3 regions of the Pseudoalteromonas sp. SWN29 genome follow, and region 3 is predicted to be linked to each of the others. Evidence: predicted binding sites of a transcription regulator. Region 3 holds the regulator's gene; each other region holds the start of a gene.
What was found. The regulator sigma-54, encoded in region 3, starts transcription at its own class of promoters, with help from an activator protein. The targets are predictions, from matches to a motif close to GTTGGCACGNNNNTNGNNT.

Region 1: I6F53_RS17930 (DUF2726 domain-containing protein) is a predicted target of sigma-54. The motif match lies at 1,601-1,619, and genes of this name have one in related genera.
Region 2: flgJ (flagellar assembly peptidoglycan hydrolase FlgJ) is a predicted target of sigma-54. The motif match lies at 1,386-1,404, and genes of this name have one in related genera.

Annotation. Positions count from the first base shown of each region.
Region 1 covers NZ_JADYXE010000060.1:11,570-14,851, reverse strand. The annotation lists gene I6F53_RS17940 (cobalamin biosynthesis protein CobD/CbiB) at 1-134, opposite strand, end outside; gene mtnN (5'-methylthioadenosine/S-adenosylhomocysteine nucleosidase) at 135-842, opposite strand; gene I6F53_RS17930 (DUF2726 domain-containing protein) at 965-1,561, opposite strand; gene folE2 (GTP cyclohydrolase FolE2) at 1,678-2,598, opposite strand; gene arcB (aerobic respiration two-component sensor histidine kinase ArcB) at 2,831-3,282, shown strand, end outside.
Region 2 covers NZ_JADYXE010000048.1:21,444-24,725, forward strand. The annotation lists gene flgK (flagellar hook-associated protein FlgK) at 1-331, opposite strand, end outside; gene flgJ (flagellar assembly peptidoglycan hydrolase FlgJ) at 333-1,349, opposite strand; gene I6F53_RS16450 (flagellar basal body P-ring protein FlgI) at 1,522-2,616, opposite strand; gene flgH (flagellar basal body L-ring protein FlgH) at 2,628-3,282, opposite strand, start outside.
Region 3 covers NZ_JADYXE010000013.1:13,986-17,267, reverse strand. The annotation lists gene lptA (lipopolysaccharide transport periplasmic protein LptA) at 1-81, shown strand, start outside; gene lptB (LPS export ABC transporter ATP-binding protein) at 78-803, shown strand; gene I6F53_RS06815 (RNA polymerase factor sigma-54) at 873-2,372, shown strand; gene hpf (ribosome hibernation promoting factor) at 2,399-2,686, shown strand; gene ptsN (PTS IIA-like nitrogen regulatory protein PtsN) at 2,691-3,143, shown strand; gene rapZ (RNase adapter RapZ) at 3,162-3,282, shown strand, end outside.

The DNA of each region.
Region 1 (3,282 bases), on a different contig from region 3:
CCAATCGCACTAAAAACAGCATTCAATGCCGTATTAGGATGATACCAGCTAACAATGGGAATAAAGCGCTCAGCAAGGAGCGCTAGTACAAAGGCAATAAAGTCCAAGTGGTTTTGAACAATATTGCTAAGCATTTACAGAGACACTGCAGTTAGCTTTTCTAAAAGTGCGACAACCATTTTAGATGAGTTGATTGATGCAGTTTCTAGGTATTCTTCAAATGATTGTGGTGACTCTTTACCTGCAATATCAGACATTGAGCGAATTACAACAAACGGTGTATTAAGCGTAAAACACGTTTGTGCAATTGAAGCGCCTTCCATTTCAACGGCAAGCATTGTAGGAAAATCACTACGTGCTTTATCAATACGTACCGGGTCACACATAAATGTGTCACCAGTACAAATTAAGCCAACAAGTGTTTTAACATCACTGATTTGTTCGATTGTTTGTTGTGCTGCTTCAACTAATTTAGGGTGAGCTGTAAAGCCTGCTGGCATTTGTGGTACTTGGCCAATTTCGTAGCCGAAAGCAGTGACATCTACATCGTGATGACGTACTTCTGACGAAATTACTACATCGCCAACACTTAGAGAAGGATCGAATCCACCGGCAGAGCCTGTGTTAATCACGCAATCAGGTTTAAAGTTATCGATAAGTAACGTGGTTGCAATTGTTGATGCTACTTTACCAATACCAGATTGAACAAGTGTTACTGTGTTACCAGCTAGCTCGCCAGTATAGAAAGTGAAACCTGCTTTAGTTAAAATTTGTGGGTTTTGCATCGCTTCACGTAAAATTTTAACTTCTGGCTCCATTGCGCCAATAATACCAACATTCATAATGTTTTATTCCTGAGTTTGAATTACTTGATTATACGTGAAGTTAGCTATAAAAAACAAAAAAGCGAGCAGTTTTCACTGCTCGCTTTAAATACTTTTTAGGAAGGTATTTAATTCGGTTTTTAAATTTCAGCTAAAGCAGTTGTTTGTGCTTTGGCTTGAGAAGGTGAAAGTACCGCTGGCTTATGTGAGCGGTTACGAACAGGACGCTGCGTTTGTGCTGCTGCAGGCTTACCAAGTTTAAACATAATTGCATCGCGTACTTCAGAAGGGCGGTAGCCCGACTTAACTTTCATACGAATATGTGGAATGCCGGCAGACTCTAGTGCGCCATTTACAAACCAGTCACGTTGAGCTTTGTGGCCACCTTTATTGGCATTGTTAACTAGGTCAACGGCCGCAACAATAGTTAGTTTTTCTTTATCGATTAGCACGTAATCAAGCTGTTTATTTTTAGCTTTTGCTAAAGCAGCACGTTTAGATTTTACTGAAAGGCCTTGCTTACAGTCAATAACATCAACTAACTTAACGCGACTAACAATTTTATATTGATCGCCAACAGCACGCTCTAGAAGATTTAAAAAAGCCCCTTCAACCTGTGTAAACACAGTTTGCTTGCGGATAAAAGGGTACGGGTTTCCGCCATCGTCATTAAATTTTGACGCAACAACAGAGGCCCCGACAACTAATACTAGGATTAATAATAAAGCGAATTCCATACGGTAACTCCATAACAACAAATTGACACTGCTCAAACAAAGCAATTTACGTGCCTAAAAAGTGTGAGTTATAAAATAATTACCAACTGTTTATAAAAGCTAAAGCGATGCAGCTATTAAGCTTTGTATCCACCTTCAATACCTTTAACCGCAATAGCTACAGCATCGTGTGCATGGAGTGATTCATAATGGTTTATTTGCAGCCAGTAATCGCTGTAATTATCAGCTTCTAGCAAGGCTTTAATTTTGCGCGCTGCATCTTCACAAAACATTAGATTTTGGCCGTTTAGGCGGGCAAACTCTTGCTCGTCTTCACGTTTTACAGCCGCTTGTACAGGCGTTTTAAGTTCTGCTTCAAGAGTATTTATTAGAGTCACTACATCAAACTCTTGAATGTTGCTATCAAGCTTTACTTTTACGTTGGCAATAGAGCGCTGCGAGTGAGGTGTAGCAACTATGCCTTGTGTAGTGCCTAGCCATTCGTGCACATCTTTTTGGCTTAAGGTTTCTTGGTTAAACTTTTCGTTAAACGCGTTTTGTATAAGCTGGCGTGCAAGTGCTGCAGAGCAAGGGCATGTTGAAGAATAGGTAACATCTACGGTTAGCTCGTAGCTAATAATGTTATTTTCAATTGTACTGGTAAGTACAACTGGGTAGCTTTTCCAGCCCGCTTTACCACTTAATAGTGATTTACGGCGTAGCGGTAATTCAAATTTAAATTCAATTTGTGCTTTATCGCTCAGCCCTTCGTGGCTAGTTATAAAGGTATCGAGTGCTTGCGCTATTGTTTGCGGATTGACTTGCTGCTCAGTTGAAAGCAGGTCAAGTGCTAAAAATAGACGTGACATATGAATGCCTTTGGCATCTTCTTTATGCAAATTTACAAATGCACGAGCTTTGGCATTTACTGTAACTGGAGATAAGTCTAGTGACTCAAAAATAAATGGCAGTTCGATTTCGCCCATGCCAACCCAGTCTAATTTACCTGTTTGTAAAGCGGGTGCAGTGTCTGCTATATCTGGCATATTGGTTTGCATGTGCGCTACTCGTATTTTGGAGATAATAAAGCGGGGCATTTTACACTAAATAATTTATTGCTGAAATGATGAGTTTAGGAAATGAGCAAAATCAAACATGAAAATTTTTGTTTTTATCGCACAACATGGGTAGTGGTAGGAGAAAAGTGCTAAAATCTGGGAAAATGGTATGTTTATACATGCGCATTGCCTTCTTTATATTTAAGCACACAGCTAAGAGATAAAATTACGTATGACCGATTATTCTTTGAGCCCTTGGGCTCGGGTACTTTCCAGCTCAATAACGCGATTTGGTGAATTTAAAACCGCAGCTATTTGTTACACTTTATTTTTAACTGTATCTCTTATTTTATCGAGCATGTTTTATTATGTTGCGATAGGCGAATTACACCTTGTTGATATTTTGGCTGTGGTATTTTTTACCGCTGTGGTTTCTCCTTTAATTATAAGTGTATTACTTAATTCAATTCGTCAATTAGATGCCTCGTATGCTTATTTAGATAGTGCAACCAAACAGGAAAAACTCTTAAATCAAACCTTAAAAGATAATATTAGCCGTTTGAATATTGAAATTGATGAGCGAAAAATGGCATTTCATGCCAAGCATCGCGCTATCGAAGAGCTGCGCCGAGAAATTGCAGAGCGTAAAAAAACACAACAAGAACTTGCTCAACAAAGCATGCT
Region 2 (3,282 bases), on a different contig from region 3:
CTTGCACGTTATTAAATAAAGAGTTAATACCTGTAGATAGGTTATTCGACTCTTCAGAAAAAATAGTATCAACTCTATTTGCCTCTGTAACAAATTGATCGAAAAACGATTTATTTGAGGTGTCACGATTTAGCTGTGACTGAGCAAACTCGTTTAGTAATCGGTATGTTTCGCCTCGCCCCACTTGGTTATCAACCATAGTAGTAAACTCAGTGCGCTCACGTACGTAGCCTTCTGTATTAACATTGGCGATATTTTTACTTGTCGTTTGCAGTAGCTCCGAGCTTGCTCTAACCCCAGAACTGGCAATGTTTAATAAATTAAACGACATGTTACTCTACTCCTTGGCGGATCACGTTTGCCGCAATGTCTTTTAGCTGGCTGCTATTGAGCACTTTTTTTATTTTGCTGGCGTAATTTGGATCGGTTGCATAACCTGCTTTTTGTAATGAATCTAAAAAGTCATTTGGTTTTGCTGTATTTTGTAATGCTTCTTGGTAGCGTGGGTTTTGCGTTAAAAAATCAACGAAGTCGTTCACACTATCTTTAATTGAATCGTAGGCTCTAAAGCTGGCTTGTTTTTTAACGGGTGTGCCTTGCTCAAACTCAAGCGTTACTTTGCTTGCTTTGTCGCCTTCCCAGCTTTTATCTGACTTAATATTAAATAAGTTATTTGAGCTGCCACCGTCACTTTTATTAATTATGTGCTTACCCCAACCGGTTTCAAGTGCTGCTTGTGCAACCATTACCGCTGGGTTTAAACCAATTTTTTGCGCTGCAGTTTTAGCGTGTTCCCACACTGAACTTACAAACTCTTCTGTATTTTTAAAGGTTGGGCTATCGGCTTTAGACTCTGCAGTATTAACCTTAGGCTCAGCAATATCGGCTTTAGTGCTCTTAACGATAAGATCGGGTTGATTATTTTTTTGCTCATGAGGAAGCGCTGACCCGACTTGCGTATCGCTAAAAATATCGTTGGTTGTTCTAAGTACAGAGCCTGGCATAAAGTTTTTAGATTCAGGCGATAACTGCTGAACAATTAAGTCGGCAAGGCCTAAAGAGCCATTTGATGAAAGCTCTGTTGAAAGCTGCTGATCGTGCATTTCTTCAAAAAACTTTACGCCACTTGAATTAAATGGGCTGTCTTTGTCTTCAAATGCTTCGTTGGCTTTGCGCATTCCTTTGAGCAGCATTTGCGTAAAAATAGCTTCAAATTGTGCGGCCGCTTTTTTGAGCGCAGCTTTAGAGGCATCAGTTGATGCATCGCCACTGGTTAAGGCTTCTTTACGAAGTGAATCTAAGTTGCCTAAATCAAAAAAGTTTTGCTTATCGAGGTGGTTAGTTTCCATCGGCTTTTTGACACAAAATGAATAATGCAGTTAAAAATGCAAAAATTGAGCCACTACCGATAAAACAAGGAAGATAAAAATAATAAGCTTAAGTTGCTGTAAATAAAAAGCCCTATATCTAATTTCAAAAATATAGGGCTTAAGTAATACGTGATTTATTAGCTTGGATTATTTATATAACAACTAACTGTCCGTTAATTGCCCCGGCTTCTTTTAGTGCTTCTAAAATAGCCATTAGGTCGCCAGGTGCTGCGCCTACTTCGTTAATTGCGCGTACTAAATCGTCAAGGCTTACACCTGGGTTAAATACAAAGGCGCGCGAGTCATCTTGGTTTACATCAATAATACTTTGCTGGGTAACAACGGTATCGCCGTTTGCTAGCGGGTTTGGTTGTGACACATTTTGTTGCTCTGCAATTGTTACTGTTAAACCACCGTGAGTTATAGCCGCAGGTTGAAGCTTAACGTTTTTACCAATCACAATTGTACCTGTGCGCGAGTTAACTATAATTTTAGCAGCCATGTCAGCTGGCTTAAATTCTAAGTTTTCGAGTGTTGATAAGTACGATACTCGCTGGGATGCGTCGCGTGGTGCTATAACACGAATAGAAACAGAATCAATTGCTTGTGCGCTATTTGGGCCAACCAAATCATTAATTGTTTTTTCTAGGCGTTTTGCCGTTGTAAAGTCTGGGCGGTTTAGGTTGAAGGTAATGTAATCGCCTTGCATAAACGGGCTTTCTACGGTGCGTTCAACGGTTGCGCCATTTGGTATACGACCAACGGTAGGGGTATTAATTACAACCTTACTGCCATCAAGACCTTGTGCACCTAAGCCACCTACAATTAAGCTACCTTGTGCTATTGCATACACGTTGCCATCTACACCCTTTAAAAAGGTTTGTAGTAAAGTACCGCCACGTAAGCTGCCTGCACTACCGATAGACGAAACCGTAATATCGATTGTTTGCCCGGGCTTTCTAAATGCGGGTAGCTCTGCATGTACTGCAACGGCTGCAACATTTTTAATTTTAGGGCTTTGAGTTGAAGGTAGCGTAATACCAAAGCTGTTTAGCATGCCTTTAAAGCTTTGTTGTGTATATCTGTTTTGTTCACCAGTTCCTGGTAAGCCAACCACTAAGCCATAACCAACTAATTGGTTAGAGCGTACGCCTTCAACCATAGACACATCTTTTATGCGCTCAGCACTGGCAGTAAACTGCCAACCTAATAACACAACTAAACATAAAGCTTTAAGGCTATTCATGTTACTACCCTCTAAAATGGAAACAGCGAACTGCTAAAGAAACGTGTAAGCCAACCAGGACTTTGCGCTTCTTGCGTTTGCCCTTTACCTGAGTATTGAATACGTGCATTAGCAATACGATTTGATTCAACCGTATTATCGGCGCTTACGTCTTGAGGACGTACTAGCCCTTCTAAACGAATAAACTCTTCGCCAGTATTAAGCGTTAACCATTTTTCACCGCGTATAACTAAGTTACCGTTAGGTAAAACGCGCATTACATTAACCGATATATTGCCAAATAAACTATTTGATTGGTTTGATTTTGAATCGCCCGTAAACGAAGAATCGCTACCAATACCAAACTGAATGCTATCGCCACCTATATTTACAGGTAGGCCACCTAGGCCAATCACTGGGTCTAAGCTTGCATCGGTTTCTTTGTCTGTTTCTGTTTTAGCGGCTTTTGTAGCTTGAGTAGACTCTTGCAGTTTAACCGTAATTATATCGCCAGTACGTAGCGCTTTTTTATCGGAATATAAGTCGTTTGATGTATGAGTATTAAACAATGAACCTGTGGCTACCAGAGGCTCTAAAATAGGCTCGGGGTACATAGGTGCGTAGTAAGGGTCGTCCTGCACTACTTCACTATTTTGCGTAGACATACAGCCACTTAAAAATAATGTG
Region 3 (3,282 bases):
AACTCAACTGACCGCGTTCACACAATTTTAGTACCAATCGAGACTAAAAAAAGTAAAAAAAGCGACAAAGGTCAACCATGAGCACATTAAAAGCAGAGCTATTAGCAAAGAGCTATAAAGGCCGTGAAGTTGTAAAAAACGTCGGCCTTGAAGTCAAAGCTGGCAGTATTGTTGGCTTACTTGGCCCTAACGGCGCAGGTAAAACTACCACTTTTTATATGATAGTAGGACTTGTACCTAGCGACAAAGGTAAAATTTCTATCGATGATAACGATATTACTCTTTTACCTATGCATAGTCGTGCTAGATTAGGCATTGGCTACTTACCACAAGAGTCTTCAATATTCAGAAAGCTGACTGTTTATCAAAACTTAATGGCTATTTTAGAAACACGCAAAGAGCTAAATAAACAAGCCCGAGAAGACACGCTCGATAAATTATTAGATGAATTTAGCATACAACACATTCGTGATAGCCAAGGTATGGCATTATCGGGTGGCGAACGTCGCCGCGTGGAAATAGCACGTGCGCTGGCAGCCGATCCTAAATTTATATTATTGGATGAACCATTTGCAGGTGTTGACCCAATTTCGGTATTAGATATAAAGAAAATAATAGAACATCTCAAAAATCGTGGGATTGGTGTATTGATTACCGATCATAACGTAAGAGAAACCCTTGATGTTTGTGAAAAAGCCTACATTGTTTCTCATGGGGAGCTGATTGCATCAGGTACTCCAGAACACGTATTAAATGATAAAACAGTACGCGATGTTTACTTAGGCGAGCAATTTAGGCTGTAACATTTACGCCATGTCTTTAAGCATCTGCTAGTATTAATTATAACAACATAAAAGGATTGTTAGAGATACATGAGGCAATCACTACAGCTGCGCATGGGCCAGCAACTTACAATGACTCCACAGCTGCAACAAGCTATTCGTTTGTTGCAACTCAGTACATTGGATCTCCAGCAAGAAATACAAGAAGCTCTCGACAGCAACCCGCTATTAGAGGTTGAAGAACCAGACTATTCCGAAGACGCTGCAGGTAAAAACGAGCAAAAAGCAGATACAGATGACATAACTGTTAGCGCATCGGCCGACGATGTTCCAAGCGAATATGAACAAGATAGTGGTGAAGCACTTGCAAAAGACACGCTAAGTGACGACATGGCTATGGATGTTAGCTGGGATGAGTACATGAGTGCCGCCCCAGCAGCATCATCGGGTCCGATGCCTGAAGACGAATCAATATACCAAGGCGCCTCTACTGAAACGCTCCATGAGTATTTAATGTGGCAGTTACAACTAACGCCATTTAGCCCTACAGACGAAGCTATTGCTATTGCGATTGTAGAAGCCGTCGATGATTCAGGTATTTTAACACTAAGCTGCGAAGAGATTTTAGAAAGCTTTAATCAAGAAAACGAAGATGATAACGAAGTCGAACTTGATGAAATTGAAGCTGTATTAAAACGCATCCAACTGTTTGATCCTGTTGGTATTGCTGCACGTAGTTTACAAGAGTGTTTGTGTATTCAGCTTAACCAGTTTGATAAAGAAACACCTTACATTAATGAAACAAAAATGATTTTAACCGAGCATATTGATTTATTAGCTGCTCGTGACTATCGTACATTAATGAAGAAAACTAAGCTCAAAGAAGAAGAGCTTAAGGAAGTAATGACATTAATACATACTCTTAGCCCTAAACCTGCAGATACTATTGTAAGAGAAGAATCTGAGTATGTTATTCCTGATGTGTCAGTTAAAAAAATTAAAGGCCGCTGGGTTGTTGAGTTAAACCCAGACAGCATGCCTAAAATTCGTGTTAATAGCCAATACGCGGCAATGTCTCGCACTGTAAAATCCAGTGGTGACAGCCAGTTTATTCGCTCGCATTTACAAGAAGCTAAATGGTTTATTAAAAGCTTAGAAAGTAGAAACGACACACTATTAAAAGTAACAAATTGTATTGTTAAGCAACAACAAGGCTTTTTTGAACACGGTCCTGAAGCCATGAAACCAATGGTTTTAAATGATGTTGCTGAAATGGTAGAAATGCACGAATCAACAATTTCGCGCGTAACAACCCAAAAGTATATGCACACACCCCGTGGTATATTTGAGCTTAAATATTTTTTCTCAAGCCATGTAAGCACCGAAAACGGTGGTGAATGTTCATCTACAGCAATCCGTGCGCTTATCCGAAAATTAATCGCAGCAGAAAACTCAGCAAAACCATTGAGTGATAGCAAAATAGCGGATATATTGGCTGAGCAAGGAATTAAAGTAGCGAGACGTACAATCGCAAAATACCGCGAATCTCTGGCTATTCCACCGTCAAATCAACGTAAAAGTTTGATTTAAGACGCAAAAAAAAGAGGGTAATGCTTATGCAACTAAACTTAACTGGTCGTCAGGTAGAATTAACCGATTCACTAAGAGACTATATTAATACCAAATTTGCGAAGCTAGAAAGACACTCTGATCATATTAATAATGTTCATGTCATTCTCGATGTAGAAAAATTAAATCAAAAAGCAGAAGCCACCATACACGTAAGCGGTGCTGAGCTATTTGCCTCTACAGAACATCAAGATATGTATGCCGCCATTGACTCGTTGATCGACAAGCTCGATCGACAAGTAATTAAACACAAAGAGAAGCTTGCTCGACACTAATATGATGAAATTAAGCTCACTTATATGCCAGGACTGCAGCAAAGCTGCGGTCCTTTTTAATAGCAAAAAAAGAATTTTAGAGTTCATTAGCGAACTTGCTCACGACAAACTTCCGTATTTACCGCAACAAGATATTCTTAATGCTTTAATGAGCAGAGAAAAATTGGGTAGTACAGGTATAGGGCGTGGCATTGCCATTCCTCATGGAAGAATGAGCGGTGCAGAAGAGCCTTTGGCTTTAGTACTCGTTAGCGAAACTCCAATAAATTTTGATGCAATCGATAATCGCCCTGTTGATATTTTCGTCGCACTCATCGTACCAGATGGCGATAACCAGCAGCACTTAAAGACTCTAGCAACCATTGCTGATAAACTAAACAACAAAGATTTTTGTAAACAGTTACGCAGTGCAAAATCAGATGCTGAGCTTTACCAAGTTATTGTCAATCAATCATAGTTTTATAAAGGGTGTTAAATGGAGTTAATTATCATAAGCGGCCGTTCTGGTTCTGGAAAGTCGGTTGCTTTACGCGTTGTAGAAGATTTAGGTTATTATTGCGTAGATAATATTCCAGTTAACTTGCTTCCTTCATTAG